Regions from separate parts of the Streptomyces sp. NPDC003691 genome, predicted to be linked through region 1. Evidence: riboswitches for the same ligand, from Rfam matches in the RefSeq annotation. Region 1 holds a riboswitch; each other region holds the start of a gene.
The links. A riboswitch is a leader RNA that binds a small molecule or an ion and turns the genes downstream of it on or off. The one in region 1 is predicted to bind cyclic di-AMP.
Positions count from the first base shown of each region.

Region 2: it holds a riboswitch for cyclic di-AMP, as region 1 does, so the genes downstream of both, ACWDR0_RS14120 (transglycosylase family protein) here and ACWDR0_RS05660 (M23 family metallopeptidase) in region 1, are expected to answer to the same signal.
Region 3: it holds a riboswitch for cyclic di-AMP, as region 1 does, so the genes downstream of both, ACWDR0_RS20805 (C40 family peptidase) here and ACWDR0_RS05660 (M23 family metallopeptidase) in region 1, are expected to answer to the same signal.
Region 4: it holds a riboswitch for cyclic di-AMP, as region 1 does, so the genes downstream of both, ACWDR0_RS27455 (M23 family metallopeptidase) here and ACWDR0_RS05660 (M23 family metallopeptidase) in region 1, are expected to answer to the same signal.

Region 1 is NZ_JBSFNQ010000007.1:92,929-100,048, reverse strand. Features, by position in the region: gene ACWDR0_RS05670 (M16 family metallopeptidase) at 1-956, shown strand, start outside; gene ACWDR0_RS05665 (M16 family metallopeptidase) at 953-2,350, shown strand; cyclic di-AMP (ydaO/yuaA leader) riboswitch at 2,628-2,790, shown strand; gene ACWDR0_RS05660 (M23 family metallopeptidase) at 2,804-3,625, shown strand; gene ACWDR0_RS05655 (GntR family transcriptional regulator) at 3,994-4,707, shown strand; gene ACWDR0_RS05650 (HPr family phosphocarrier protein) at 5,035-5,316, opposite strand; gene ACWDR0_RS05645 (bifunctional acetate--CoA ligase family protein/GNAT family N-acetyltransferase) at 5,527-7,120, shown strand, end outside.
Region 2 is NZ_JBSFNQ010000023.1:47,822-54,941, forward strand. Features, by position in the region: gene ACWDR0_RS14100 (Ppx/GppA phosphatase family protein) at 1-245, opposite strand, end outside; gene ACWDR0_RS14105 (DUF501 domain-containing protein) at 242-784, opposite strand; gene ACWDR0_RS14110 (FtsB family cell division protein) at 871-1,353, opposite strand; gene eno (phosphopyruvate hydratase) at 1,500-2,786, opposite strand; gene ACWDR0_RS14120 (transglycosylase family protein) at 3,235-3,939, opposite strand; cyclic di-AMP (ydaO/yuaA leader) riboswitch at 3,943-4,120, opposite strand; gene ACWDR0_RS14125 (transglycosylase family protein) at 4,409-5,419, opposite strand; gene ACWDR0_RS14130 (cytochrome P450 family protein) at 5,515-6,813, opposite strand.
Region 3 is NZ_JBSFNQ010000043.1:63,407-70,526, reverse strand. Features, by position in the region: gene ACWDR0_RS20825 (adenosylmethionine--8-amino-7-oxononanoate transaminase) at 1-1,173, opposite strand, end outside; gene bioB (biotin synthase BioB) at 1,166-2,494, opposite strand; gene ACWDR0_RS20815 (8-amino-7-oxononanoate synthase) at 2,721-3,884, shown strand; gene ACWDR0_RS20810 (ATP-binding protein) at 4,407-4,862, shown strand; gene ACWDR0_RS20805 (C40 family peptidase) at 5,030-5,509, opposite strand; cyclic di-AMP (ydaO/yuaA leader) riboswitch at 5,513-5,673, opposite strand; gene ACWDR0_RS20800 (hypothetical protein) at 6,022-6,342, opposite strand; gene ACWDR0_RS20795 (ATP-dependent Clp protease proteolytic subunit) at 6,339-6,998, opposite strand.
Region 4 is NZ_JBSFNQ010000077.1:126-7,245, forward strand. Features, by position in the region: gene ACWDR0_RS27450 (SGNH/GDSL hydrolase family protein) at 1-740, opposite strand, end outside; gene ACWDR0_RS27455 (M23 family metallopeptidase) at 918-1,916, opposite strand; cyclic di-AMP (ydaO/yuaA leader) riboswitch at 1,922-2,071, opposite strand; gene ACWDR0_RS27460 (tyrosine-protein phosphatase) at 2,520-3,332, shown strand; gene ACWDR0_RS27465 (DUF6126 family protein) at 3,499-3,678, opposite strand; gene ACWDR0_RS27470 (XRE family transcriptional regulator) at 3,778-4,377, opposite strand; gene ACWDR0_RS27475 (aspartate aminotransferase family protein) at 4,496-5,911, opposite strand; gene dxs (1-deoxy-D-xylulose-5-phosphate synthase) at 5,908-7,120, opposite strand, start outside.

The DNA of each region.
Region 1 (7,120 bases):
TGAAGAACGAGCGCCGCCAGCGGTACGACAACGTGCCGTACGGCACCGCGTTCGAGAAGCTGACGGCCCTGGCCTACCCCGAGGGCCACCCGTACCACCACACCCCCATCGGCTCGATGGCCGACCTCGACGCGGCGACCCTGGAGGACGCCCGCGCCTTCTTCCGCACCTACTACGCGCCGAACAACGCGGTGCTGTCGGTCGTCGGCGACATCGACCCGGAGCGGACCCTGGCCTGGGTCGAGAAGTACTTCGGCTCCATCCCCGCCCACGACGGCAAGCAGCCGCCGCGCGACGGGACCCTGCCCGAGGTCATGGGGCGGCAGCTCCGCGAGGTCGTCGAGGAGGAGGTGCCCGCCCGCGCCCTGATGGCCGCCTACCGGCTGCCGCACGACGGCACCCGCGAGTGCGACGCGGTCGACGTGGCCCTGACCGTCCTCGGCGGCGGGGAGTCCTCCCGGCTCCACAACCGCCTGGTGCGCCGGGACCAGACCGCCGTCGCGGCCGGCTTCGGCCTGCTGCGGCTGGCCGGTGCCCCGTCGCTGGGCTGGCTGGACGTGAAGACGTCCGGCGGGGTCGAGGTGGCGGAGATCGAGACCGCCGTCGACGAGGAGCTGGCCCGGTTCGCCGCGGACGGCCCGACGGCCGAGGAGATGGAGCGCGCCCAGGCCCAGCTGGAGCGCGAATGGCTGGACCGGCTCGGCACCGTCGCGGGCCGCGCCGACGAACTCTGCCGTTACGCGGTGCTCTTCGGCGACCCCCAGCTGGCCCTGACGGCCGTGCAGCGGGTGCTCTCCGTCACCGCCGACGAGGTCCGCGAGATCGCCGCGGCGCGGCTGCGCCCCGACAACCGCGCGGTGCTGGTGTACGAGCCCGTGCCCGGCGCCGAGGCCGGGGCGGACGCCGACGGCACCAACGAGACCGACCACGACGCAGAAGAGGGTGCGGACCAGTGACCGACGCCGCCGAGCCGCTGACCACGATGGACTTCCACCCCCGGCCCGCGTCCGGGGAGCCCACCCCGTGGGCGTTCCCCGCGCCCGACCGCGGCACCCTCCCCAACGGTCTGACCGTGCTGCGCTGCCACCGCCCCGGCCAGCAGGTCGTGGCCGTGGAGATCAACCTCGACGCCCCGCTCGGCGCCGAGCCCGAGGGCCTCGACGGCATTGCCACGATCATGGCCCGGGCCCTGTCCGAGGGCACCGACAAACGGTCCGCCGAGGAGTTCGCCGCCGAGCTGGAGCGCTGCGGGGCGACCCTTGACTCACACACCGACCACCCCGGTGTCCGGGTCTCCCTGGAGGTGCCGGTCTCCCGGCTGCCCAAGGCCCTCGGGCTGCTCGCCGAGGCGCTGCGCGCCCCCGCGTTCGACGACGGCGAGATCAAACGGCTGGTACGCAACCGGCTGGACGAGATCCCGCACGAGACGGCCAACCCCGGCCGCCGCGCCGCCAAGGAGCTGTACCGCAGCCTCTTCCCGGCCCCGCTGCGGATCTCCCGCCCCCGTCAGGGCACCGAGGAGACCGTGGCACGGATCGACTCCGCCGCCGTCCGGGCCTTCTACGGAGCGCATGTCCGGCCCGCGACCGCCACGGCGGTCGTCGTCGGCGATCTGACCGGCGTCGACCTCGACGCGCTGCTCGCCGAAACCCTCGGTACCTGGCAGGGCGACACCGCGGCGCCCCGCCCGCGGGAGGAGATCACCGCCGACGACACCGGCCGCGTGATCATCGTGGACCGGCCGGGCGCGGTCCAGACCCAGCTGCTGATCGGGCGGATCGGCGCCGACCGGCACGACCGGGTCTGGCCGGCCCAGGTGCTCGGCACCTACTGCCTCGGCGGCACCCTCACCTCCCGGCTGGACCGGGTGCTGCGCGAGGAGAAGGGGTACACGTACGGCGTCCGGGCCTTCGCCCAGGTGCTGTGCTCCGCCCCGGACGGCTCCGGCGCCGCGCTGCTGGGCATCAGCGGCTCGGTCGACACGCCCAACACCGGCCCGGCGCTGGCGGACCTCTGGCAGGTGCTGCGCACCCTCGCCGCCGAGGGCCTCACCGATGCCGAGCGCGATGTCGCCGTACAGAACCTGGTCGGGGTCGCCCCGCTGCGGTACGAGACGGCGGCCTCGGTCGCGGGCACCCTCGCCGACCAGGTGGAGCAGCACCTGCCCGACGGTTTCCAGGGCGAGTTGTACGCCCGGCTGGCGCAGACCGGCACGGTCGAGGCGACGGCCGCGGTCGTCAGCGCGTTCCCCGTCGACCGGCTGGTGACCGTGCTCGTCGGTGACGCCTCGGAGATCGCCGGTCCGGTCCGCGAGCTGGGCATCGGGGACGTGACCGTGGTCAAGGGCTGACGGAGTCTCCCTCAGCCGCTGGGTCCGGAGCGCCGGAGTCCCGGTGCTCCGGAGTTCCGGTGCTTCGTACGGCGTTGGCCGTACGGCGGAGCCCCGGGTGTTGCGCACGTCGCGCGGCGCCCGGGGCTCCGTGCCGTCAGATGTCCGTTTTGGTGGGAAGTTGACCGGCATGGGCTGTGGCATGAACAACAAAGAGGCCTGTTTGTTTGGTGATCGACATGCCGTCCGCCTAGCGTCGGTGCGGCTGTTCGCCGGCAGGCGCCGCAAACCGCGGCACGGACAGCCATCGCCGAGTCCCCGCCGGGCGCGAGCCCTGGGGAGCCGGGGACCCATGTCCCCACCGGGGTGAATCGGAGCCTCCGCAGCCCGCGGAGGAGCCGTAGGAGACCTTCCTCTCTCCGAACCCGTCAGCTAACCCGGTAGGCGAGAAGGAAGGAAAGGACCAGCCTCTTCATGGCGTTTGCCCGATCCAGCGGGAAGCACCGTGGCCCGAGCCGGATGACGCGCCGCAGCGCGAGCATCGCCGGGGCCGCGACCCTCGCCACCACCGGCGTCATCGGCACCCTCGCCGCCCCCGCGTTCGCCGCCGACGGCGACGGCCGGGACCGCGACGCCGACCCGGGCACCCTGAGCGCCGAGGACACGGGCACCCTGCAGATCCTCGCCGCCGAACAGCCGGGGCTCCAGCCGCTCTCCGCGTCCGACTCGCTCTCCGGCCAGGTCGCCGACCAGGCGCACGCCCAGAAGCAGCAGGCCGTGGCCCGCGCCCAGGCGGAGGCCGAGGCCAAGCGCGAGGCGGAGGCCCGGGCGAAGGCGGAGCGGGAGGCCCGGGAGCGCGCGGCCCGCGAGGCCGAGCGCAAGCTGCTCAACACCTACCAGGCCCCCGTCGCCGGTTCGCAGGTCACCACCTCGTACGAGGCGAACAGCGCGCTCTGGTCCTCGGGCACCCACACCGGCATCGACTTCCACGCCTCGATGGGCACCAAGATCGTCTCGGTGGGCGCGGGCACCGTCGTCGAGGCGGGCTGGGGCGGCGCGTACGGCTTCAACGTGGTCATCAAGATGCACGACGGTACGTACACGCAGTACGCGCACCTGTCGTCGGTCTCCGTCTCCGCGGGGCAGACCGTGATGCCCGGCCAGCAGATCGGCCGCGCGGGCTCCACCGGGAACTCCACCGGCGCCCACCTCCACTTCGAGGTCCGCACCGGCGCCGAGTACGGCTCGGACATCGACCCGGTCGCCTATCTGCGCGGCAAGGGCGTCAAGCTCTGACGGCTCCCTTCTCGCCTTCCGAACGCCCCGGCGCCCCGCGCCGGGGCGTCCGGCTTTTCCGGGCCGGGGCGCCACAGGGGCGGTCCCCGGGTGATCCGGGTATCCGGCGAATCCGGTTGGCCGGAAGATATCCACGGTTTATCGGGGGTGTCGGAATATCCGGCCCGCTGGCATAGAGTCGTACGGGAAATGCGGGCGAACGTGTCCCTCGCGTTTGTTCGCGTTCATCGGTGCACCCCGGCGTCCACCGGTGCTCGTCGGCTTCCACCGGTATTCGTCGGTGTTCGTCGGCGTGTGCCGGTGTTCATTGGTGTGCGCTGGTGTGCGTTGGTTCGTCGACACGTCCGGATCACAGCGGAGGTACGGGTATGCGGGTTCCCGCGCAATCGGTCTGCAGGGCGATTCGCGACGACATCGTCTCCGGGGTCTTCCCGCGCGGCGGCCGGCTGACGGAGGAGCAGCTCGCCCGGCGGTACGGGGTCTCCCGGGTACCGGTGCGGGAGGCGCTGCGGACCCTGGAGTCCGAGGGCTTCGTGACCACCCGGCGCCACGCCGGGGCGTGCGTGGCCGAACCGGACGAGCGGGAGGCCGCCGATCTGCTGGAGATCCGGGCCCTGCTGGAGCCGCTGGCGGCCGCCCGGGCCGCCCGGCACCGTACGGCGGGGCATCTGAAAGTACTGCGCGGGCTGGTGCGGCTGGGGCAGGAGCGGGCGGCCCGGGGCAGGGTGGGGGAGCTGCGGTCGCTGGACGACTGGTTCCACGAGACGCTCGCCCAGGCGTCCGCCGCCCCCGGGCTGATCGCCCTGCTGACGCCGCTGCGCCGAAAGATCGCCTGGATGTACGCGGTGGAGCCGGGGTTCCGCCGGCCGGTGGAGTCGTGGGCCGAGCACGGGGCGATCGTGGACGCGGTGGGCCGGCGGGACCCGGAGCGGGCGCGGGCCCTGGCGGCGGTGCACGCGGAGCGCGCGGCGGACGCGCACCGGCTGCGGTTCCCGGTGGGGCACGCGGCGCGCGCCGGGGTGCCGTACGCGGGGGTGGCGCCGGGCGCCGGTGAAGCGGGTTCCGGCAGCCGCCGCGGCTGAGCCCCGCGGCATCCGGCGGCCGCCGCTGAGACCGGCGGTATGCCGGGCCCCGCAACATTCCGTCAACACAAGACGCGATCGCATTTAACACGGCGGCGGTAGAAAGGGCGGGGGAGTTGCTTTTGTTTTCCCGGGCGCCGGGGCGCGTCCTTTTGCCGTTTTCTGTGCCGGATTTCCGGAGCGGATGCGGAGGCCCGTACGGATAGCGGGAAAGCGGTGGGGGCGGGCCGGGGAACAGAACAGGCGCCGATCCCCCGTCGGGGATCAGCGCCTGAATTCACGGGGCCGCGGAAGGCCGCGGCTGCCGGGCGGAGCCGGTGAGTCGGTTCAGACCGTCTCCGGAAGCTCCTCAAGACCCTCGGCGACGAGCTTGGCAAGCTTGTCCAGCGCGGCGTCGGCGCCGTCGGCGTCCGAGGCGAGGACGATCTCCTCGCCACCCTGGGCGCCCAGGCCCAGCACGGCGAGCATGGAGGCCGCGTTGACCGGGGAGCCGTCGGCCTTGGCGATCGTCACCGGAACGCCGGAGGCCGTGGCGGCACGGACGAAGATGGAAGCGGGGCGGGCGTGCAGGCCCTCGGCCCAGCCGACGTTGACGCGGCGCTCAGCCATGGTGTTGCCCTTCACGTTCAGTGGTTGTCTAGACCAGTTCACGGTCAGTGTCTCACGGCGCCCCGGGTGCTCGTGCCGGTCCCGGAGCGGGCCGTGCACCCCAGAGTGCCCCTGTCCGGCGGCCGTCGCGAGCCGTGACCGGGCGGTGGCGCCCGGCGAAGGTCCGGCCGGGCCCGTCGCGCTCCGCGGCCGCGCCGTACGCTTTCTGCCATGCAGACCGAGCGGGACGCCGAGCGGGACGAGAGCGGGGACCCCCGGGGGCCCCGGGACAACGACGGGGGCCGGGGCCGCGGCACCGGGGCGGACCCCGGGGCGCCGGGTCCCGCCGCAGGTGAGGCCGGGTCCGGCGCGGCGGGCGGGGGCGGCGAAGAGGGCCGGGGCGGGGCCGGGGACGGGCACGACTACCCCGACCACTGGGAGGCGGACGTCGTACTGAGGGACGGCGCGACCGCCAGGATCCGGCCGATCACCGCAGCGGACGGCGAGCGTCTGGTGAGCTTCTACGAACAGGTGTCGGACGAGTCGAAGTACTACCGCTTCTTCGCGCCCTACCCCCATCTGTCCGCCAAGGACGTCCACCGGTTCACCCATCACGACTTCGTCGACCGGGTGGGGCTCGCCGTCACCGTCGGGGGCGAGTTCATCGCGACCGTCCGTTACGACCGGATCGACCGCCGGGGGCGGCCCGCGAGCGCGCCGGCCGACGGGGCCGAGGTGGCGTTCCTGGTGCAGGACGCGCACCAGGGGCGCGGGATCGCCTCGACGATGCTGGAGCACATCGCGGCGGTGGCCCGGGAGCGGGGCATCCGGCGGTTCGCCGCGGAGGTGCTGCCCGCCAACAACAAGATGATCAAAGTCTTCCGGGACGCCGGGTACACCCAGCGGCGCACCTTCGAGGACGGCACCGTCCATCTGACGCTCGACCTCGAACCCACCGCGGAGTCCGTCGCGGTCCAGCGCGCCCGCGAGCACCGGGCCGAGGCCAGGTCCGTACAGCGGCTGCTGGCCCCGCGCGGCGTCGCCGTCGTCGGAGTCGGGAGGGCGCCCGGCGGGCTGGGCCGGACGGTGCTGCGCGATCTGACCGCCGCCGGGTACACGGGCCGTACGTACGCGGTGAACCGCGCCTTCCCGGCCGGCCGGGAAGAGGTCGACGGGGTGCCCGCGTTCCGCTCCGTACGCGAGATCACCGGACCGGACGGCGCGGCGGCGGCCGGGGGGCCGGTGGACCTCGCGGTCGTCGCGGTGCCCGCCGAGCGGGTGCCGGAGGTGGTGGCCGACTGCGGCGAGGCGGGGGTACGGGGCCTGGTGGTGCTCAGCGCCGGATACGCGGAGAGCGGGGCGGCCGGGCGGGCGCGGCAGCGGGAGCTGGTACGGCAGGCCCGTTCGTACGGGATGCGGATCATCGGCCCGAACTCGTTCGGGGTCATCAACAATGCCGAGGCCGTCCGCCTCAACGCCTCCCTCGCGCCGCACGCGCCGGTGGCGGGGCGGATCGGGCTGTTCACCCAGTCCGGCGCGATCGGTATCGCGCTGCTGGCTGCGCTGCACCGGCGCGGAGCCGGAGCCGGAACCGGTGCCTCCGGCGGTGCGGCGGCCGGGGCTTCCGGGAGTGCCGAGGCCGGGAGTGCCGGGGCCGGGGGCGCCGGGCCGGCCGGGCTCTCGACCTTCGTCTCGTCGGGCAACCGTGCCGACGTCTCCGGGAACGACATCCTCCAGTACTGGTACGAGGACCCCGAGACGGATGTCGCCCTGCTGTATCTGGAGTCCATCGGCAACCCGCGCAAGTTCACCCGGCTGGCGCGGC
Region 2 (7,120 bases), on a different contig from region 1:
GTGGCCACGAAGCGCACCCGCTCGGCGCCCAGGTCCTTGATGACGGCGGCGTACTCGCGGCAGGCGGCGAAGGTGCGCTCCAGCGCCTCGGGCGCCAGCCGCCCGGTGCGGTCCACCCCCTGGCCGAGCCGGACGATGACCATCCGGCGGTCCAGCTCGGTCAGCACTCCGGTGGCCGGGTCGAGATCCGCGACCAGCAGCCGGATGGAGTTCGTACCGCAGTCGACGGCGGCGACCCGGGTCATGCGGAGCCCTCCCCCGCGTCCGTACCGCACGGGCTGACACAGGGGCCCTTGGCCCACCACTCCGGCAGCATCGCGATGGCCTCGTCGCCCAGCGGGTTCACCCCGGGCCCGGCGGCCAGCGAGTGGCCGACCAGGACATGCAGGCACTTCACCCGGTCGGGCATCCCGCCGGCGCTCGGGAAGCCCGTCAGCTCCTCGATCTCGTCCCGGCGGGCAATGTAGTCCTCGTGCGCCGACCGGTAGGCGGCGGCCAGCTCCGGATCGGCGGCCAGCCGCTCGCTCATCTCCTTCATCACACCGTTGGCCTCCAGCGTGCCGATCGCGGAGGCGGCGCGCGGGCAGGTCAGGTAGTACAGCGTGGGGAAGGGGGTGCCGTCGGGCAGCCGGGGCGCGGTCTCGACCACGTCGGGCAGTCCGCAGGGGCAGCGGTGGGCGATCGCGCGCAGGCCGCGCGGCGGCCGCCCGAGCTGCTCCTCGAAGGCCGCGATGTCCGCGTCCGTGGGGGCGGTGTGCTCGGTGGTGGGAGGAGGGGTTTCCATGCCTGCCTTGGGTCCGGGTCGTTCCTGCTGGTGCTGCTGGTACTGCTAGTACTGCTGGTGCCGGGGAGAACGGGGTACGGGACGGCTCACTCGCGGTCCGCGGTGTCGACGCCCTCCCAGACGTTCGAGTACCAGGGCCGGTCGGCCGAGCCCTGGTCGGTGCGGCGCGTCTCGGCCGCCTCGGGGTCGATCATCGTATAGCCGGTCTCGCCGGGCTCCACGTAGTGCAGATGCTCCCGGGCCAGCTTCCTGATGTACATATCGTCCTGGAGCCGGGCCTTCTCGTCCCGGAGCTTCTCGACCTGCTCCTCGGCTTCCTTCCGCCGGTCCTGCTGCTCGGCGATCTCACCGCGCTGGGAGACGTACTGGCGCATGGGGTAGGCGAGGGCGACGACCAGGGAGCAGACGATCAGGGCGAGGAAGGCGGCCCGGCCGGTGAGCCGGGAGCGGCGGGCCTGCCGCTTGTTCTGGGAGCGGTAGACCCGGGCGGCCGTCTGCTCGCCGAGCAGACGCAGCCGGGTCGCCGTGGAGAACCGGTCGCCGCCGGATCCGGCACTCTTCCGGGCCATGCCGTCCGCCTCCCCTGCTCCGCGTATACGTGCACACGTCCCCGGACACGGTACGGGACCGCGGCCGGGGACGTGGCGCACGACGGGCGGCTACCGGCCCGGTTCGCCTGCGGAGGCGCACCGGGCGGCAGCCGGCCGTGCGGGGATCAGCCCTTGAAGCGGGGGAAGGCGCTGCGGCCCGCGTAGACGGCGGCGTCGTCGAGGATCTCCTCGATACGGAGCAGCTGGTTGTACTTGGCGACGCGCTCGGAACGGGCCGGGGCGCCGGTCTTGATCTGACCGCAGTTGGTGGCGACCGCCAGGTCGGCGATGGTGACGTCCTCGGTCTCGCCGGAGCGGTGCGACATCATGCACTTGAAGCCGTTGCGCTGGGCCAGCTCCACCGCGTCCAGGGTCTCGGTCAGCGAACCGATCTGGTTGACCTTGACCAGCAGGGCGTTGGCGGAGCCCTCCTCGATACCGCGGCCCAGACGCTCCGGGTTGGTGACGAAGAGGTCGTCGCCGACGATCTGGACCTTGGAGCCCAGCTTGTCGGTGAGGGCCTTCCAGCCCTCCCAGTCGTCCTCGAACAGCGGGTCCTCGATGGAGACCAGCGGGTAGGCGGCGACCAGCTCCTCGTAGTACGAGGTCAGCTCGGCGGCGGAGAGGGCCTTGCCCTCGAAGTGGTACGCGCCGTCCTTGTAGAACTCGGAGGCGGCGACGTCGAGCGCGAGCGCGATGTCCTGGCCGGGGGTGTAGCCGGCCTCCTTGATGGCCTCCAGGATCAGGTCCAGGGCCTCGCGGTTGGAGCCGAGGTTCGGGGCGAAGCCGCCCTCGTCGCCGAGGCCGGTGGAGAGGCCGCGGCCCTTCAGCACCTTCTTGAGGGTGTGGTAGACCTCGGTGCCCCAGCGCAGCGCCTCGGAGAAGGACTCCGCGCCGATCGGGGCGATCATGAACTCCTGGATGTCGACGTTGGAGTCCGCGTGGGAGCCGCCGTTGAGGATGTTCATCATCGGAACGGGCAGCAGGTGCGCGTTCGGGCCGCCGAGGTAGCGGAAGAGCGGCAGGTCGGAGGCCTCGGAGGCGGCGTGCGCCACGGCGAGGGAGACACCGAGGATGGCGTTGGCGCCCAGCGACGACTTGTCGGGGGTCGCGTCCAGGTCGAACATCGCCTGGTCGATCAGGCGCTGCTCGGTGGCGTCGTAGCCGACCAGCTCGGGGCCGATCTGCTCGATGACGGCGAGGACGGCCTTCTCGACGCCCTTGCCGAGGTAGCGGTTCGGGTCCCCGTCGCGCAGCTCCAGGGCCTCGAAGGCGCCGGTGGAGGCTCCGGAGGGCACGGCGGCGCGGCCGGTGCTCCCGTCGTCGAGGCCGACCTCGACCTCGACCGTGGGGTTGCCCCGGGAGTCGAGGATTTCCCGGGCTACGACGACGTCGATGGACGGCACGAGCATCTCCTTCTGGGATGTGACGCGTGGGGTGCGGGTCTCTTGGGCCTTGCGCCAAGAGCCTAACCGGACGGGGGGCGTCGGCCCGCCGATGCCCGCCCCCTGGGACGAAAAAGAGTGCGAAGAACTGCGGTGGTGGGCAAAAGCCGCTTACCTACCGATGAGTAAGGGTTCTCACCTGCGCCTCCGTTCGCTCAGACGGGTGCACGGAGGTGTTTTCCCGGGGCCGTACGGAGCAGTCGGCGGGGGCAGCAGGAACCCCGGACCGGCGCGTACGGGGGAAGCGCGCCGGCCCGGGGTGCGGGGGGTCGGACCCGTGGGGGGTGGACCGCAGGGGGGAGCCGCGGTCCGGGTCCTGGAGGGGCCGATTCCGGGGAGGACCGGCCCGGGTCCGGGCGGCCGGGCGCGGGCCGCCCCCTCAGGGAGCGGCCGGCCCGGGATCCGGACGGCGGGGTCAGCTCAGGTCGAGCAGCTGGCCCGGGAAGATGACGTCGGCGTCGTCGACGATGTCCTTGTTCAGCTCGAACAGCTTCTGCCAGCCGCCCTCGACCTGCTCGGCGTCGGCGATCCTGCTCAGCGTGTCGCCGGCCTTGACCTCGTACTCGCCGTCGCCCTTCTCGAAGCCCTTGGCCGGGGCCTGGGACTTCACCGGGGCCGGGGCCGCGGCGCGCTCGGAGCGGGTGGTCGGGGCCTCGGCACGCTCCTGCTTCGGCTGCGCGGGCTGGGCCTGCTGCTTCGGCTGCTCCTGCTTCGCGGGGGCCTGCTCGGCGGCGGCACCACCGTACGGGGTGTTCGAGAGGCCGACACCGCACTTCGGCCAGGCGCCCTTGCCCTGGCCCGCGAGGGTCTTCTCGGCGATCGCGATCTGCTGGGCCTTGGAGGCCAGGTGCGCGTTCGAGGCGTACTGGGTGCCACCGAAGGCGGCCCACGTCGAGCTGGAGAACTGGAGGCCGCCGTAGTAGCCGTTGCCGGTGTTGATGGACCAGTTGCCGCCGGACTCGCACTGGGCGACCTTGTCCCACTCGGCGGCCGTGGCGGCGGAGGCGGAGGTGGCGCCCATGATCGGGGCGGCGATGGCGGCGGTGGTGATGCCGGCGAAGGCGGCGAAGCGGGCGGCCTTGGACGGGCGGCGGTGCTTGCCCTTGCTGGAAAACAGCATGGTGGATCTCCTCACCGACGCCTGCGAGGTGAGCTGTCGGGTTCGGGCGCAGTGAGTGCCCGGCCGTACGGCTCGCGTCGTACGGCTTCACCCCAAGCCGGGTGTCCACCGCCCTCACGGGCAGCGGACGGGACCGGCACAAACCTGGGTCCCCCGCTCCTGCCTTCGGCGCTCTCGCGACGACTGTTCCCCCCGACCGACGGCAGGATTCGGCGTGACGGTCAGCGGTGCCCGCTTTGGCGAGCGGTCCAGACCGTAGTCACAGGCGTCCCGGTTCTTCAAAGACGGAACATCAGGGTCAAAACGCCCATCCCGCCCCTCCGGAAACAGGTATTTCCGCAGGTGACACACGGAATGCAGGATTCCGGAAGAGCGGGGGCAACGCCCGGAGCGAAGAGACTCATGTCTCACTTACACAGAAACGGACATATGCCAGCAAAATAGGGCGTCAGTTTCGGTGCCCCGGGGGCTACTTCGCCTGGAGATCAAGGCTCTGGCCAGGCAGGATGAGGTCGGGATCAGTACCGACGACCTCCTTGTTGGCCTCATAGAGCGCCGGCCAGCCGCCGGGGACCTTCTTCTCCTCGGCGATAGCCCAGAGATTGTCGCCGGAGCGGACCGTGTAGCTGCCGTCGGCCTGCCCGGCTTCACCCGTACCGTCCGCACTGCCGGTCTTGGCCGGAATGCCCGTACCGCCCTGATCGCCCTGGTTCAGGGCATCGGTACGGACCTCCTCGCCGGACCGGGAGGTGCGGTCGGGGCCGGAGGCGCGGGACGGGTCGACCGTGTCCACGCCCGGGGTCCCGGGGTCCTTCGGGGCGCCCGTGCCGGTACCGGCCGTACCCGACGGGGCCGCCGGGGCGGTCTCGTCGGCCGCGGGGGCGCCGCGGTGCTTGCCGGTGCCGTCGGCGGCGGGCTTGCCCGGCGCCTCCTTCTTCTCCACCGGCCCGGCGGGCGGGGTGACGGAGCTGCCCGGCACCTTCTCCCCGGCCTTCGGGGGGTCGGCCGGGGCGTCACCCTTCGCCGCGTCCGTACGTCCGGCGGCCGGACCGCCGGGCACCGGGTCGGCGCCGCCCGGGCCGGCCGTGGCGTCCGGGGAGCCCGCGGCCGCGCCGAGACCCGACACCGTCCCGCAGGACGGCCACGCCTTGGCGCCCTCGGCGGCGAGCACCTTCTCCGCCACGGCTATCTGCTGCGAGCGGCTGGCCAGGTCGGGGCGGTCGGCGTAGGACTTGCCGCCGTACGCCACCCAGGTCTCCAGGGAGAGCTGGAGCCCGCCGTAGTAGCCGTTGCCGTTGTTGACGGTCCACTGACCTGCGCTCTCGCATTCCGCGACCCGGTCCCAGGCCGCGGAATCAGCGGCGGATGCCGAGGTGGCGCCGAGGAGCGGGATCGCGATCGCGGACCCCGTCACCCCCGCTGCGACGACCAGGGCCGGTGCCTGTCGAGGACGGCGATGTCGACCATTCCCGGAGAGCATGCGGTGCTGCCTTTCGCGTGACGGCTGAGACGGGGGTGAACGTAGCCGCACTCGAACGCTTGTCACAAGTCGATGCAGCGGAGATCACGCGAGGATCACGAATATGACGATGCGTCATTTCCGGTCGGTGTGAACTCCACCGGAAGGGTGCGCAGTCCACGCATGATCAGGCCGCCGCGCCAGCGCAAATCGTGATGATCCACCGCCTGCCGCAGGTCGGGAAGGCGGCGCAACAGGGTCGCGATCGCGGTCTGTCCCTCCAGCCGGGCCAGCGGCGCACCCAGGCAGTAATGGATGCCGTGCCCGTATCCGAGGTGCTGATTGTCACGCCGCGCGAGGTCCAGAACATCCGGCCCGTCGAAGCGCTCCGGGTCCCGGTCGGCCGCCGCCAGCACCACGAGCACCGGATCGCCCGCCGCGATCTCCCGGCCGCCGATGGCCAGCGGCTCCCTGGCGTACCGCCAGGTCGCCATCTCCACCGGGCCGTCGTAGCGCAGCAGCTCCTCCACGGCCGTCGCCAGCAGCGCGGTCTCCCCCGCGGCGAGGGACTCCTGGAGCCGTGCCCGCTGCTCCGGATGGCGCAGCAGCGCGTGGACCCCGTTGCCGATCAGGTTGATGGTCGTCTCGAAACCGGCGAAGAGGAGTACGAAGCACATCGCGACCACCTCGTTCTCGGTGAGGTGCTCGCCGTGGTCGCTGGCCCGGATCAGACCGGAGATCAGATCGTCGTCGGTGTCCTCGGCGCCGAGGTGCTCCCGCTTGCGGTGGATCAGCTCGGCGAGATAGCCGCGGATCCGCTTCACGGCACGGGCCACACCGCCGCGCGGGCCGCCGCCGTGACGGATCATCATGCCCGCCCAGTCCCGGAGGTCGTCCTGGTCCTCCGGCGGCACCCCGAGCAGATCGCAGATCGCGTAGATCGGCAGCGGGAACGCGAACTCGTGGATCAGGTCCGCGCTGCCGCGGGCCGCGAAGCCGTCGATCAGCCGGTCGGTCAGCTCCTGCACCCGCGGCTCGAAGGCGGCGACCCGGCGCGGGGTGAACGCCTTCGTCACGAGCCGGCGGAGCCGGGTGTGGTCCGGCGGGTCGATGTTCAGCAGATGCGTCATCAGCCCGGCGCTGCGCTCGCCCGGGATCCCGGTCTTCCCGCGGGCGTGCGCGGGCTCGTCGTGATGCACCGGGTTCTTGGAGAGCCGCGCGTCGGCGAGCGCCTGGCGGGCGTCGGCGTACCGGGTCACCAGCCAGGCGTCGACCCCGCTGGGGAGGGTGGTGCGGTGCACGGGGGCGTGGGTGCGGAGCCAGGCGTAGGCGGGGTACGGGTCGGTGGCGAACTCCCAGGTGAAGAGTTCGGGCCGGTCCCCTTCGGGGGGACGGGAGGGGGGATGGGCGCTCACCCCCCGACGCTATCCCCTGCGGGGCGCGTGGGGCGGTCCGGGGCCTTGCGCCCCGGGGCCCTGGGTGTTCCCGAGCCCCCGGGGTGTCCCGCCCATTCCAAGGGGCTTGGGACCATGCGCCCAGGGGCGCGGGGAACTGCGCGAACGGCCCACGACGGCCCGCGGCCGACGGTCTCTCCGCAACCCCTACGGTCTCCCCCGCGGGGGAGAGCCGCCTTCGCCGTACGGCGAAGAGAGACCGTTGCCGGTCCGGCCGTTTCGTCGGCCGCGCGCCGCCTGTGGCTTGTCGCGCAGTTCCCCGCGCCCC
Region 3 (7,120 bases), on a different contig from region 1:
GGCCGCGGCCGTGGCGGCGGCCATGTCCACGGGGCGGTCGAGCTGCACCACTCCGATCGCGCCCAGGACCCGGACCCCGGTGACCCCCGGCAGTTCGGCCAGGGGCAGGAGCCCCTCCCGTAGCCCGGTCTCGATGCGCTTGACCTGGTAGGCCCAGTCCTGCTCCAGCAGCAGTCCGACGGAGGCGTCCGCGACCGCGGCGGCCAGCGGATTGGCCATGAACGTCGGGCCGTGCGCCAGTACCGGGAACTCGCCGCGGGAGATGCCGTCGGCGACCTCCGGAGTGCACAGGGTCGCCGCCATCGAGAGATAGCCGCCGGTGAGCGCCTTGCCCAGGCACATCACATCGGGTGAGACGCCCGCGTGTTCGGCGGCGAACAGTGTCCCGGTACGGCCGAAGCCGGTGGCGATCTCGTCGAAGACCAGCAGTACGCCGTGCTCGTCGCAGGCTTCGCGCAGCACGCGCAGATAGGCGGGGGAGTGGAACCGCATCCCGCCCGCGTTCTGTACCACCGGCTCCACGACGACCGCGGCCGTCTCGTGCGCGTGGCGGGCCACGGTGTCCCGCAGATGGGCGGCGTACGTCTCGTCGTACGCGTCGAATCCGGGCGGCGGCGCGTCGGCGAAGATCTGCTCCGGCAGCGCACCCGACCAGAGCTGGTGCATCCCGCCGTCGGGATCGCACACCGACATCGGCTGCCAGGTGTCGCCGTGGTAGCCGCCGCGCCAGGTCAGCAGCCGCTGTTTGGCGGGGCGGCCGGCCGAGCGCCAGTACTGGAGGCACATTTTCACCGCGACCTCGACGGAGACCGAGCCCGAATCGCTGAAGAAGACGTGCCGCAGCGGTTCCGGGGTGATCTCCACCAGCCGGGCGGCGAGCCGTACGGCGGGCTCGTGGGTGAGCCCGCCGAACATCACATGGCTCATCCGGTCCAGCTGGCCGCGCGCGGCCTCGTTGAGGACCGGGTGGTTGTAGCCGTGCAGCGCCGACCACCAGGACGACATGCCGTCGATCAGCTCGTCCCGGCCGTGGACGGGTTCGGCGAGGCGCAGCCGCACCCCGGACGCCGAGGCGACGACCAGGGGATCGGTACGGCCCGGCATGGGCGCGTACGGATGCCAGACGTGCGCCCGGTCGAGCGCCAGCAGCTCCCGGACGGGCAGTTCAGGCATTGGGCGCCACCTCGGTACCCGCGCCCCGGCGGCGTACCGTCACCAGATCCGTGCGCGGTACGGCACCGGGGGCCGGCCGGTCCGTACCGGCGTCCGGGGGGCTCCCCGCGGCCGCACCGGCCGCCGCGGGTACGCCGCAGCCTGCACCGGCCCCTGCCCCTGCACCGGCCCCGGCTTCCGCGCCGTGGCCGCAGACCGCACCGCACGCGGAACCGCAGCCGGAGCCGCAGCCCGAGCCGGTGTCCCCGGCCGGGCCGCATCCGGAGCCCGCGGTCGCGCCCCCGGCCTGCTGCGAGCCGCAGCCCGAGCGCCCGTCGGACCGGTGCGCGGGCAGCGTCGTCGTACCGGCGCCCTCCACCTCGAAGCCCGCGTCCGCGATCATGTCCAGATCGGCCCGGCCGGCCTGTCCCTCACTGGTGAGGTAGTCGCCGAGGAAAATGGAGTTGGCCAGGTGCAGCGCCAGCGGCTGGAGGGTCCGCAGATGGACCTCGCGGCCGCCCGCGATCCGTACCTCCACGTCCGGGCAGACGAACCGCACCATCGCCAGGATCCGCAGACAGCGCTGCGGGGTGAGGTTCCACTCCTTCGCCAGGGGCGTGCCCTCGAAGGGGATCAGGAAGTTCACCGGGACCGAGTCGGGGTCCAGCTCGCGCAGCGCGAAGACGACGTCGACGAGGTCCTCGTCGGTCTCGCCCATTCCGGCGATCAGCCCGGAGCAGGCCGAGAGACCTGCCGTCTGCGCCTGCCGCACGGTGTCCACCCGGTCCGCGTAGGTGTGGGTGGTGGTGATCTCCCCGTACGTCGACTCCGAGGTGTTGAGGTTGTGGTTGTACGCGTCGGCGCCCGCTTCGCGCAGCCGGTCCGCCTGGCCCGCCGAGAGCAGACCGAGACAGGCGCAGACCTCGACGCCCTCGTTGCCCTCCTTGATGGCCTCGATGGTGCGCGACACCCGGTCCACGTCGCGGTCCGTCGGACCGCGCCCGCTCGCCACCAGACAGACCCGCTTGGCGCCGCCCGCGACCCCGGCGGCCGCGGCCTGCGACGCCTCCTCCGGCTTCAGCCAGGTGTACTTGAGGATGCCTGCGGTCGAGCCGAGCCGCTGCGAGCAGTACGAGCAGTCCTCGGGACAGAGCCCGGACTTGAGATTGACCAGATAGTTGAGTTTCACCCGGCGGCCGAACCACTGACGGCGCACCCGGCCCGCCGCGGCCACCACGTCGAGCACGTCGTCGTCGGAGGTCGCCAGTACCGCCAGCGCCTCGTCCCGGGTCGGCGGCTCGCGCCGCAGCCCCTTCTCCACCAGTCTGCCGAGAAGCTCCATGGCGCCGATCCTGGCCTAAGGAGCTGTCCGCGGGAAAGTCGGAATCTCACAACAGACCTTCGGCGAAGTGTGTGCATGACCACATGTGGAGCGGGAGCGCACCCGGTTAGCCTCTGTGCGCTGCCTACAAAAGCACCGGCGCGGGACAGAGCCGCCACCGGTCGCCGGCCACGCCGCCGTAGCAGCCTGAGCAGCCGGACGAGAAGAAGCGGGGGAGCACACCACCATGCCCGAGGACCCCTTCGGCTGGCTCGACGAGGAATCCGCGCGCCGGGAGCGCGCCGGGCTGACCCGGACGCTCCGGCCCCGCGCCGCCGGTTCCGCGCTGCTCGATCTCGCGGGCAACGACTATCTGGGGCTGAGCCGCCATCCCGGGGTCACCGCCGCGGCCGCGGCCGCCGCCCACCACTGGGGCGCGGGCTCCACCGGCTCCCGGCTGGTCACGGGGAGCACCGAGCTGCATGCCGACTTCGAGCGCGAACTGGCCGCCTACTGCGGCTTCGAGGCGGCGCTCGTGCTGGCGTCCGGATATGCGGCGAACCTGGCCGCCGTCACGGCGCTGAGCGGGCGCGGCGCGCTGATCGTCTCGGACGCGGCCAACCATGCGTCCATCGTCGACGGCTGCCGGCTGGCGCGGGCGGAGACCGAGATCGCCGCCCACGGCGAGCCGTCCGCCGTACGGAAGATCCTCGACGCCCGTCCCGGGCAGCGGGCGCTGGTCGTCACCGACTCGGTCTTCTCGGTCGACGGCGACGCGGCGCCTCTCGCCGAGCTGGCCCGGATCGCGGCCGGGCGGGGCGCCGGGCTTCTGGTGGACGACGCGCACGGCCTCGGCGTGCTCGGCGAGGGCGGTCGCGGCACCCCGTACGCCGCCGGGATCGCGGGCGCGCCGGGCGTGGTGGCCACGGTCACGCTCTCCAAATCGCTGGGCAGCCAGGGCGGTGCCGTGCTGGGCCCGGCCCGGGTCGTCCGCCATCTGGTGAACACCGCCCGGACGTTCATCTTCGACACCGGACTGGCCCCGGCGGCGGTCGGCGCGGCCCGGGAGTCCCTGCGGATCCTGGCGCGCGAGCCGGAGCGCGCGGCGCGGGTGCGGGCGGCCGCCAGAGCCCTGCACGGCGGACTGACGGCGGCGGGTCTGACGGCCGCCCGGCCGGACGCGGCCGTGGTGTCGGTACGGGCGCCCTCACCCGAGGCCGCCGTGGGCTGGGCGGCGGACTGCCGCTCGGCCGGGCTTCTGGTGGGCTGCTTCCGGCCGCCGTCCGTGCCCGACGGGATCTCCCGGCTGCGGCTGACGGCCCGTGCGGACCTGACGGACGAACAGCTCGCGGCGGCGGTGGCGACGGTCGTCCGCACGGCCCCGCCGGGCGCGTCCCACCCCGCCCCCTGACCGCCGCGGGGCGGTTCCGGCCCGGCCTGCTGCGGCCCGCTCCGGTCCGTTGGACTCCGGGCTGTGAGACTCCGGGCCGGAGCGGGACGTACGGGAACCGGCCGAGGACGGGTCCGGGTGGCGGGCCGCGCCCCGACGGCCCCGCCGCCCGCCCGCGCCGGATGTGCCCAGGGCCGGAACCGGCCGGGCACGGGGCCGCCGTCGGGCCGGGAACGCCCGGAGGCTCCGGCCCGCCGGAGGGAGACGGCAGAGGGCGCCGAGCCCGGCCGGAGCGCCTGCCCGGCCCGGCCGGAGGCCGGTCCCGTCCAGCCGGAGGGTAGACAAAGCGCCCCGGCATGGCTAAAAACGGTCTTGCGTTGCAGAGTTCACCGCTTCGGGCGACTGTTGTCCGCAGATCTTGGCGGATCGTGCCTGCGGCGGGAGGATGGGGAAGTCCGGCGCTCAGCGCGAGCCGTGGCCGTCCGCGCATGCCTCCGCTTCGACTCGGACAGCACGGCCGCGGGTGGAAAGGACGGCGTCGCCATGGCAGATCTCCTGGAGAGCTCGATCACCCTGCCGAGCGACCCGGCCTCGGTGTCGGTGGCGCGCAGACATGTGACGGGCGTACTCGCCGAGTGGGGGCTGCCCGAGGAGTCGGACGCCCTGGACACCGTCCGGCTGATCGTCTCGGAGCTGACCACCAACGCGGTCCAGCACACCTTCGGCCAGTCGCCCACCTTCACCGTGACCCTGCTGCTGGAGCGGGACGAGGAACTGCGGATCGGGGTGACGGACAGCCATCCGCGCTGGCCGCAGCGGCTGCCCGCGGCCGTCCGCCAGGACAACGGGCGGGGCATGGTCATCGTGCGCAGCCTCACCGCCCACAGCGGCGGCCGGCTGACGGTGACTCCGACGCCGGAGGGCGGCAAGACGGTCTGGAGCGCCCTGCCGTGGAACCCGTCCGCCGCCGCACCCCCGACTGGCCCCGGCCGACCCTGAGCGGCCGCTCCGGCAGGGGCCCGGAGGCAGGACCGGGGTTTCAGCCGCGGGGATCCGGGCCGGGTGCCCCCGCGGACCGTACCGCGGTGCCGGGGGCGGGTGACGGACGGCCGGGGGCCCGGGACGTCCGTCCCGGGCCCCCGGCACCGCCTCGGCTCTGCCGGCCGTCAGCGAACCCTGCCGTACGAGATGCTCTTGCTCCAGATCTTGTCCAGCTTCACCCAGGACCCCTTCTTGGGCGAGTGCCAGATCTTGCCCTTTCCGGCGTAGATGCCCACGTGGTAGACACCCCCGCCGCCGTGGAAGAACACCAGGTCGCCCGCCTTCCGCGACTTCGCGGAGATCTTGCGGGTCTTGTTGTACTGCTGCTGAGCGGTCCGCGGGAGCTTCTTGCCCGCCTTCTTGAACGAGTAGACCGTCAGTCCCGAGCAGTCGAACCGGGACGGGCCCGCCGCGCCGTACTTGTACGGAGCCCCCTTCTTGGACGCGGCGACCTTCAGAGCCTTCCCCGCGTGCGCCGTGGCAGCGGCCTGTGCCTCGGGCGTACCGCCCGGCACCAGCATCGTGGCGCCGAGTGCCGCGACGGTCAGAGCGGACACCGCGCCCGCCCGGCCGAGCAGGGACGGGACGTTTTTCTGCGCATTCATGCGCAACCCTTCGTCAGCCGCCTGTGAAGGATGACCTGTCGGGTTCGGGCGGACGAAGGTGCCCGGCCGCTGACGCGGCTTCACCCCGAGGAACCTCCGGATCGATCGCTCCGGCTGTTCCGTACTGCCTGGGTCCTCCACTCCTGCCGATGCACTTCTGTCGACCAGTAGTCCGGAACGGCGGCAGGACTCGGCGTCCGCCCGGACCGCCCCGCCGAGGTGACGGGGGCTTGTCGTCCCAGGGATCTTGACCCACCGACTGCCGGATTTCGAAGTCAAAACGGCGATATGTGAGTTTCAACACGAATGCGCCGTTCGTATGAACACGCCCTGGCTCGACGCCCGGAAAGGGCGGCCACAGGGCCCCGTACCAGCGCGGGAGTAGGACTTTCCGCTAGAGGGATCGTCGTTCCGTCGCAACTCGACGGTAGGTGTTACCGCGGGTTCGGCTCCACCGATTGAGGGAGGTGATATCCCACTCGAACGGCGGTTGACGAGTGGACGGCGAACCGTCAGCGCGGAGTGCCGGGTGGAATCGTGACCCGTAATGTCCGCCTTTCGCCGTCCAGGACGCGCAGTGCGTGGGCAAGCGTGGCGTTGTGCAGCTCGCTCTCCCCGCGCCGGTGCATCAGGGTCAGCGCGTCCCGGAGTTCGGCGGACCGGCTCACCAGGGCCTGGGCCGCGCGCAGCGCGCCGTAGGTGTGCTCGGAGCGGGTGGGGTTGATCCGGCCGACCAGATCGGCGACGGCGAGATAGGCGTCGATCAGCTCGGCCTCGGCGCGGGTCAGCGCGGGGAGCGGCGGCTGTTCGGGCCGCGGTGCCGCCGGCGTCACCGCGGGCCGCCGGCGGGCGCGCCCGCGGTTCCCCGGGCCTTGCGGCTGCCGATCACATGGTCCACGAGTCCGTACTCCCTGGCGCCCGCCGCGTCGAGAAACAGGTCCCGCTCCAGATCGGCCGCGACCCGGTCCCGCTCCCGGCCCGTGTACCCGGCCAGCAGATCCACCGTCAGTGCGCGCACCCGCAGCAGTTCCCGCGCCTCGATCTCCAGATCGGACGGCGTGCCCCGCACCGGTTCGTCCAGCGCGGGCTGGCGGAGCGCCACCCGGGCGCCCGGAAGGGCCATCCGCTTGCCCGGGGTCCCGGCCGCCAGCAGCAGTGCCGCGGCCGCCGCGACCTGTCCGAGGCAGGTGGTTTCCACCTCGCAGGTCACCGCCTGCATCGTGTCGTGAATCGCCAGCATCGCGCTCGGGGAGCCGCCGGGGGAGTTGAGGTAGAGGGCGATGTCCCGGTCGGGGTCGGCGTATTCGAGATACAGGAACTGGGCGATCACGTCATTGGCCGCGGTGTCGTCCACCGGGGTGCCGAGGAAGACGATCCGCTCCTCCAGCAGCTTGCTGTACGGGTCGAGGGTGCGGGTGCCCCGCGAGGTGCGCTCGGTGAACTGCGGCAGCACGTAGCGGGCGGCGGGGCGGGCGACGGGGCGGTTCATGACGTACCTCTCCTCGGGCCTGGGCGGGCGGCGGCCACCGGCCCGCATCCGTAAAAAATGTACAGGACGTACAGAGTGAAGATGGTGGCCGAGCGACTGGAAGGAGAGGTGAAGTGCCAGGT
Region 4 (7,120 bases), on a different contig from region 1:
TCGCCGCGCAGCCGCCGGCCGATCCACGGCACGAGGTACTCCCGCGCCCACTGCACATCGTCGCGCCGTACTTCGAGGGTGCCCCGCACCGGCGGGGGCGGCCACGGCTGGTCCGGGTCGGCCGGTACCGGCAGCCCCAGGACCTGGGCGGCCCGCAGCGCGACCCGGGTGTGCCCCTCGGCCGACAGATGGAGCCGGTCGGGGTCCCAGGCCCGGCGGTCCTGCACGGTGCGCAGGGACCACAGGTCGAGCACCGGGCAGTCGTAGCGGTCGGCGATCGCCCGGACATGCGCCGTATACGTGGCGATCTTGCCGCGCAGATGGCGCAGCACCGGCACGTCACGGGTGTCGAATCCGGTGGTCACCATGACCGTGCCGACGGCGCCGGTCAGTTCGGCGACGGCGCGTTCGAAGCGCTCCGCCACATCGTCCGGGTCGCTGCCGGGCCGGATGATGTCATTGCCCCCGGCACAGAACGACACCAGGTCCGGGGCGAGTTCCTTCGCCCTGGGCACCTGCTCCTCGACGATCTGGTCGAGGAGTCTGCCGCGTACGGCGAGATTGGCGTACCGGAAGGTGTGCTCCGGTCTGCGGTCGGCGAGCAGGACCGCGAAGCGGTCCGCCCAGCCGAGGTACGCCCCGTCGGGCCCGGGGTCCCCCACGCCCTCGGTGAAACTGTCACCGATCGCCGCGTACGACCCGATTCCGCCTTGGTCATATGTTCTCGAATCGTCTGCCACGGATTCATCCTCTCTCCGCGGATGTGACCTACGCGACCGTAGGGAGGGGTTGACGGACCGTGATCTATCACACCGTGATCCCCGCGGCGGGTGGGAATACGCGGAAATCCCCCGCAACACCGGGGTGTCGCGGGGGATTTCGGAGTGCCGGGGTGCCCCGGCCGCGGTCCTGACGGATCAGAGGGAGACGCCGTGGCTGCGCAGATGCGCGACGGGGTCGATATCGGAGCCGTAGGACGGTCCGGTGCGGACCTCCAGGTGCAGATGCGGGCCGCTGGAGTTGCCGGTCGAGCCGGAGAGGCCGATCTGCTGTCCGCCGGTGACCGTCTGGCCCGCGGAGACGGAGAGGGAGGAGAGGTGGGCGTACTGCGAGTAGGTGCCGTCGGTGTGCTGGACGACGACCTCGTTGCCGTACGCGCCGGCCCAGCCCGCGGAGACGACCGTGCCGGGGCCGATCGACCGGACGGAGGTGCCGGTGGGCACCGCGAAGTCGACACCGGTGTGGTAGCCGCTGGACCACATGGCGCCGGAGACCCGGTACTGGGTGGTGACCTGGGCACCGGCCAGCGGGGCGGCCCAGGCGCCGGAGGCGGTCTCGGCGGCGGGCGCCGGCTCGGACTCGGCGGCCGCGGGGGCCGCCTTCTCCGCGGGAGCCGGAGCGGCCTTCTCGGCGGGGGCCGGGGCGGCGGCGCGGGACTCGGTGCGCGAGGCGCGCTCGGCCGGAGCCTCTTCCGTGCCCGTGTCCGTGTCCGTGCTCTTGTCCTTGTTCTCGTTCCCGGCCGGGGCGGCGGGGGCGGCCTCGCCGTCCAGGGCCAGCTTCAGGCCGGGGTGGATCAGGGACGGGTCGTCGCCGACCGCGGTCCGGTTGTCCGCGTACAGCTGCTGCCAGCCGCCCTCGACGCCCTGCTCGAAGGCGATCTTGGACAGATGGTCGCCGGTGACCACGGTGTACACGGCGGATCCGGCGGGCTTCGCGGCCGCGGGCTGCGCGGCGGCGGTTGCCGGAGCGGCCGCGACGGCGGCGGCCGGGGCCGCGGGAGCGGTCCGTTCGGCGGCGTGGGCGCCGGTGGCCCCCATCAGAGGCAGGGCGATGGCGGCTCCGCCGGTACCGGCGGCCACGATTCCACGAGTGATGACCGTCGACTTGGGACGGCGGTGCTTACCCTTTCCGGGCATGGCGCGTTTCCTCTCCGGCGCCTGCGAGGTGAGCTGTCGGGTTCGGGCGGGAGGTGCCCGGTCGCGCACGGCGACTTCACCCCGAGCCGGCCGGTCTCCCGGTCGGCGGACTACCTGGGTCCCCCGCTCCTGCCACGTGCTTCGGGTGATGGTTCCGGACGGTGGCAGGATTCGGCGGTCCGACCGGAGTGCGGTGACCGTAAACCGGCCATGACGACGGGAACAAGCCATACCTCGGCTCAGTGGGCGTCACCGATCTTGGGGCCCGGCGGAGCCGGTGACCCTCCGTGGGCACCACCCCGTCAACTCCCGCGGGGCACCCGGATACCCCTCCGGGCCCGCTCCGGGGCCACCGCCACACACCGTCACGATTGTGATCCTGCTCATGAGTGTCCCCCATCTCCCAACGAGACAGGGCAAGTTCCAATGAAGCGAGCATGTAGTGGCATGAGAGACATTACGGACAGATGGCAAGGGTTTGCCGTAACCGGCGGAAGGTCACGGCCGACAGAATGATTGCCTGAGGAATCGATGTCGTATCGTCGGCTTTACGCCACCGTCGGCGACCGGCGCCGGCGGCTGTGACTCCACAGGGAGCCAGTAGTGACGCAGCAGGTGCCGCAGGTCCCGTCGACCGAGCCCGAACTCGCGGGGATCCGCAATTTCCGCGATGTGGGCGGGCTGCCGACGGCCGACGGCCGGGCGGTGCGGTACGGACGGCTCTACCGCAGCGGCCATCTGGCCCATGCCACCGAAAGCGACACCGCCTTCCTGACCACGCTGGGGCTGCACACCGTCTTCGACTTCCGGAACGCGGCCGATATCCGGCTGGAGGGCCCCGACGTGGCCCTGCCCGGCGTGCGGAACCTGAACCTCCCGCTGAGCGACCCGGCGGACGGCGCCGAGTTCTGGCAGGTCGTCCGGCAGGGCCGGCTGGAGCGTCTGCGGTCGATGCTGGCGGAGGGCCGGGGGGCGCAGCGGATGGTGGAGGCGTACCGGTCGATCATCTCCGGGCGGACGGCCGAGCACAGCCGGGTGCTCCACGCCATCGCCGGGGACAGTGTCCCCGCGCTGATGCACTGCGCGGCGGGGAAGGACCGGGCGGGGCTGTCCGTCGCGGTGACCCTGCTGGCGGTCGGGGTGGAGCGGGACGCCGTCGAGGCGGACTATCTGAAGTCGAACGATCCGCACCGCCGCTACCGGGTGAGCCGGGCCGATGACGCGCCCGAGGGGATGTCGCCCGAGGTGATGGAGCTGCTGAGCCCGCTGTTCGACGCGCGCTCGGAGTATCTGCACGCGGCCTTCGAGACGGTCGACACGCTCTGGGGCGGCACCGAGCACTATCTCTCCGAGGGGCTCGGCCTCTCCGGCGCGACCCGGGAGAAGCTGCGGGAGAGGCTGCTCGGCACGGAGTGACCGGGAGCACCGGCCGCGCGGGCCGGGGTGCCGCCCCGGGAACCGGGCGCCGGAGCCGCGGCGCGCCCGGGCCGGACCGGCCCGGATCCGCCGGTACGGGGCCGGGGGCGGCACGGACCGGGGGCGGTACGGGGCCGGTCGGCCGGCCCCGCCCCCGGAGGGGCCGTTACTTCGCCCCGACCTCGAAGAGGAGGTAGAGGAAGCCGGCGAAGACATGGCCGACCACCAGATAGGCGAAGAGCCGGATCCAGATGCCCTTCGGGAACTTGCCCTCTTCGTTCCTGGCGGCCTTGGCGCCGCCGGAGGGGGCCGGGGTGCCTTCGGACGCGGTGGGGTTCTCGACCATGACGGCCTCTGCTTTCTCCGGCGCGGGCGCCGGGTTTCCTCCGGCACGGGGCCGGATCGCATCTGCACGGACGGGGAGGCGCCGCGGGGGCGCCCGGCCTCAGAAGTGCGGATGGAAGATGTCGGGGCTCTGGAGCAGCGTGTGGACGAAGATCATCTCGGCGCCGTCGCGGGTGGCGGCGGCGATCCGGTGCGGGGTCAGCGAGTCGTAGTGGGCGCTGTCGCCGGGGCCCAGCTCGTGGACGGTGTCGCCGAGGCCGAGCCGGACCCGGCCGTCCAGGACGTAGAGCCACTCCTCGCCGGGGTGCTGGCGGACCAGCTCGCCCTGGGCGCCGTACGGCACGATCAGGCGGAGCGTCTGCATGGCCCGTCCCGGGCTGCCGACCTGGTGGTACGTCCAGCCGTCGGCCTGGGAGGGCTCCCGGCTGCCGGCCCGGATCACGGGGTCGTGTTCGGGCGCGGACTCGCCGAGCAGCTCGGCGACTGTCGTACCGTAGATCCTGGCGAGGCCGAGCAGCATCGGCAGCGAGGGCTGCCTGCGGCCGGTCTCCAGCCGGGACAGATGCGCGGGCGACAGTCCGGCGCGGTGCGCGGCGGCCTCCAGCGTGAGCCCGCGGCGGCGGCGCAGGTCGCGCAGCCGGGGTGCCACGTCCGGCAGGGCGTCGGGCGCCTCCCCGGTGGCGGAACCGCCGGGCGCCATGGATCGGGGGTCCGGGGGATGGCCCCCGGGAGGACTCTGCATAGGTCCATTGCGCCAGGAAAATGCCTCCGAGGCAAGTTTCTTGCCCCAGAGGCAAAAACTCCCCGATCGTATGATCTCAGCGCTGGGTCACTGCCTGCTTGACCAGCGTCTTTCCAAAGTCCCAGAGCAGTCCGCCCCCGGCGTGGGCCTCGTCCATGACCGCGGTGAAGGCGGTGACAAAGCGGTCGACCTCCGGCTCCCCGATGGTCAGCGGCGGGATCAGTTTGATCACTTCCAGATGGTCTCCGGAGACCTGGGTGAGGATCCGGTGCCGGTGGAGCAGCGGAGCCACCACGATCTGGGCGAAGAGTCCCTTGCGGGCCGCCTGGAGCATCGCCCAGCGGCCGCGCAGGGCCAGTGAGCGGGGGCGGCCGAACTCGATGCCGGTCATCAGCCCCCGGCCGCGTACCTCGTGGAGGAGTTCGTACCGGTCGACCAGGGCACCGAGGCGGCTGCGGAGCAGGTCGCCGGTGGTCCGGGCGCGGGCGACCAGGCCCTCGTCCTCGATCACCGAGAGGACCGCGAGCCCGGCGGCCATGGCCTGGGCGTTGGAGCCGAAGCTGGCGGAGTGCACCAGCACCCGGTCCATCGAGGAGTAGACCTTCTGGAAGATCCAGTCCCTGCCGAGGGTGGCGCCGACCGGCACATAGCCGCCGGAGAGCGCCTTGGCCACACAGACGAGGTCCGGTTCCACCCCCGGTTCGTGCTGGTAGGCGTAGAAGTCCCCGGTCCGGCCGAGCCCGGTCTGGACCTCGTCGGCGATCAGCAGGGCCTTGTGCCGGTGGAGCAGCTCCTGGGCGGCGGGCAGGTAGCCCGGCGGTGCCTCGTGGACGCCTTTTCCCTGGATGGGCTCCACCACCAGGGCCGCCACATCGCCCCGGGCCAGCTCGCGCTCCAGGGCCGCCAGATCGCCGAGAGGGACGGCGGTGTCCGGCAGCAGGGGGGCGAAGCCGTCGCGGAAGCCGGATTCGCCGTTGACGGAGAGGGAGCCCGCGGTCAGTCCGTGGAAGGCGTGGTCGCAGTAGAGGACCCTCGGCCGTCCGGTGGCGTACCGGGCGAACTTCAGGGCGGTCTCCACCGCCTCCGTACCGCTGTTGGAGAAGAACACCCGCTCCAGATGGGGGCTGTACGCCAGCAGCCGCTCGGCGAGCAGTCCGGGCAGCGGCGGGCAGTCGAAGCGGGTGAGGTCGGCGAGGGAGGCGTCGACGACGTCGTGCAGCGCCTTGCGGACGACGGGGTGGTGGCGGCCCACGCCCATCACCCCGAAGCCGGCGAGCATATCCAGGTACTCGTTGCCCTCGGCGTCCCAGAAGTACGCGCCCTCGGCCCGTTCGTAGGTGCGGTCGAAGCCGATGGTGCGCAGCATCCGCGGCAGCTGGGGGTTGAGGTGGCGGGCGTGCAGGGCGTACCGCTCGCCGCCGCGTTCGGCCAGCAGTCCGGCGAGGTCGAAGCCGCCTCCGGGGGCGGCGGGCCGGTGCGGCGGTGGGGTCATGGTGCGGTCTCCTCCTTGGCTTCTGCGATGTCCTCGGCTGCCTCGGGTTCCTCGGCTGCTTCGGCTTCCCCGGCCGCTTCGGCTTCCTTCACCGCCAGTACGGCGCTGATCCGGCCGGCGATCTCCACCGGGGTGAGTCCGATATCGGCGAGCACCTCGCCACGTTTGGCGTGAGCGAGGAACTGCTCGGGAATGCCGTACGTCCGCACCGGGACATCGACGCCCGCGTCGCGCAGGGCCTGGGCGATCGCCGCGCCGACGCCCGCGCTGCGGCAGTTGTCCTCGACGACGGCGACCATCCGGTGGCCCGCGGCCAGCGGTACCAGTGACTCGTCGACGGGCTTCACCCAGCGGGGGTCGACGACCGTACAGCCGGTGCCCCGGGCGGCGAGGAGGTCGGCGGCCCCCAGACAGACGGGGGCGAGGGCGCCGACGGAGACCAGCAGCACGTCCCGGGTGCCGGTGGCGGGCTCCCGCAGGACGTCGGTGCCGCCGATCCGGGCGACCGCGTCGATCCGGGGTCCGGCGGTCTCCTTGGGGAAGCGGAGCACGGTGGGCGCGTCGTCGACGCCGACGGCCTCCCGCAGCTGCTCCCGGAGCTGGCGGGCGTCGCGGGGCGCGGCGATCCGCAGCCCGGGGACGACCTGGAGGACGGACAGGTCCCACATGCCGTTGTGGGAGGCGCCGTCCGTGCCGGTGACGCCCGCCCGGTCCAGGACGAAGGTGACACCGCAGCGGTGCAGCGCGACATCCATCAGGACCTGGTCGAAGGCCCGGTTGAGGAAGGTGGCGTAGACGGCGACGACGGGGTGCAGTCCGGCGGTGGCCAGACCGGCGGCCGAAGCGGCCGCGTGCTGTTCGGCGATGCCGACGTCCCAGACCCGGCCGGGGAAGCGTTCGGCGAACCGGGTGAGGCCCACCGGATGGAGCATGGCCGCGGTCACGGCCACCACATCGGGCCGTTCCTCGCCCAGTTCCAGCAGGGCGTCGCCGAAGACCGCGGTCCAGGTGGGGCCGGTGTCGGGGCTGAGCGGGGCGCAGGTCAGCGGATCCATGGCGCCGACCGCGTGGAAGCGGTCGGCCTCGTCCTCCAGGGCGGGCGGATAGCCGCGGCCCTTCTCGGTGAGGCAGTGCACGACGACGGGCCCGTGGAAGCGCCCGGCCCGGCGCAGCGCCGATTCGACGGCGGCCGTGTCGTGGCCGTCGACG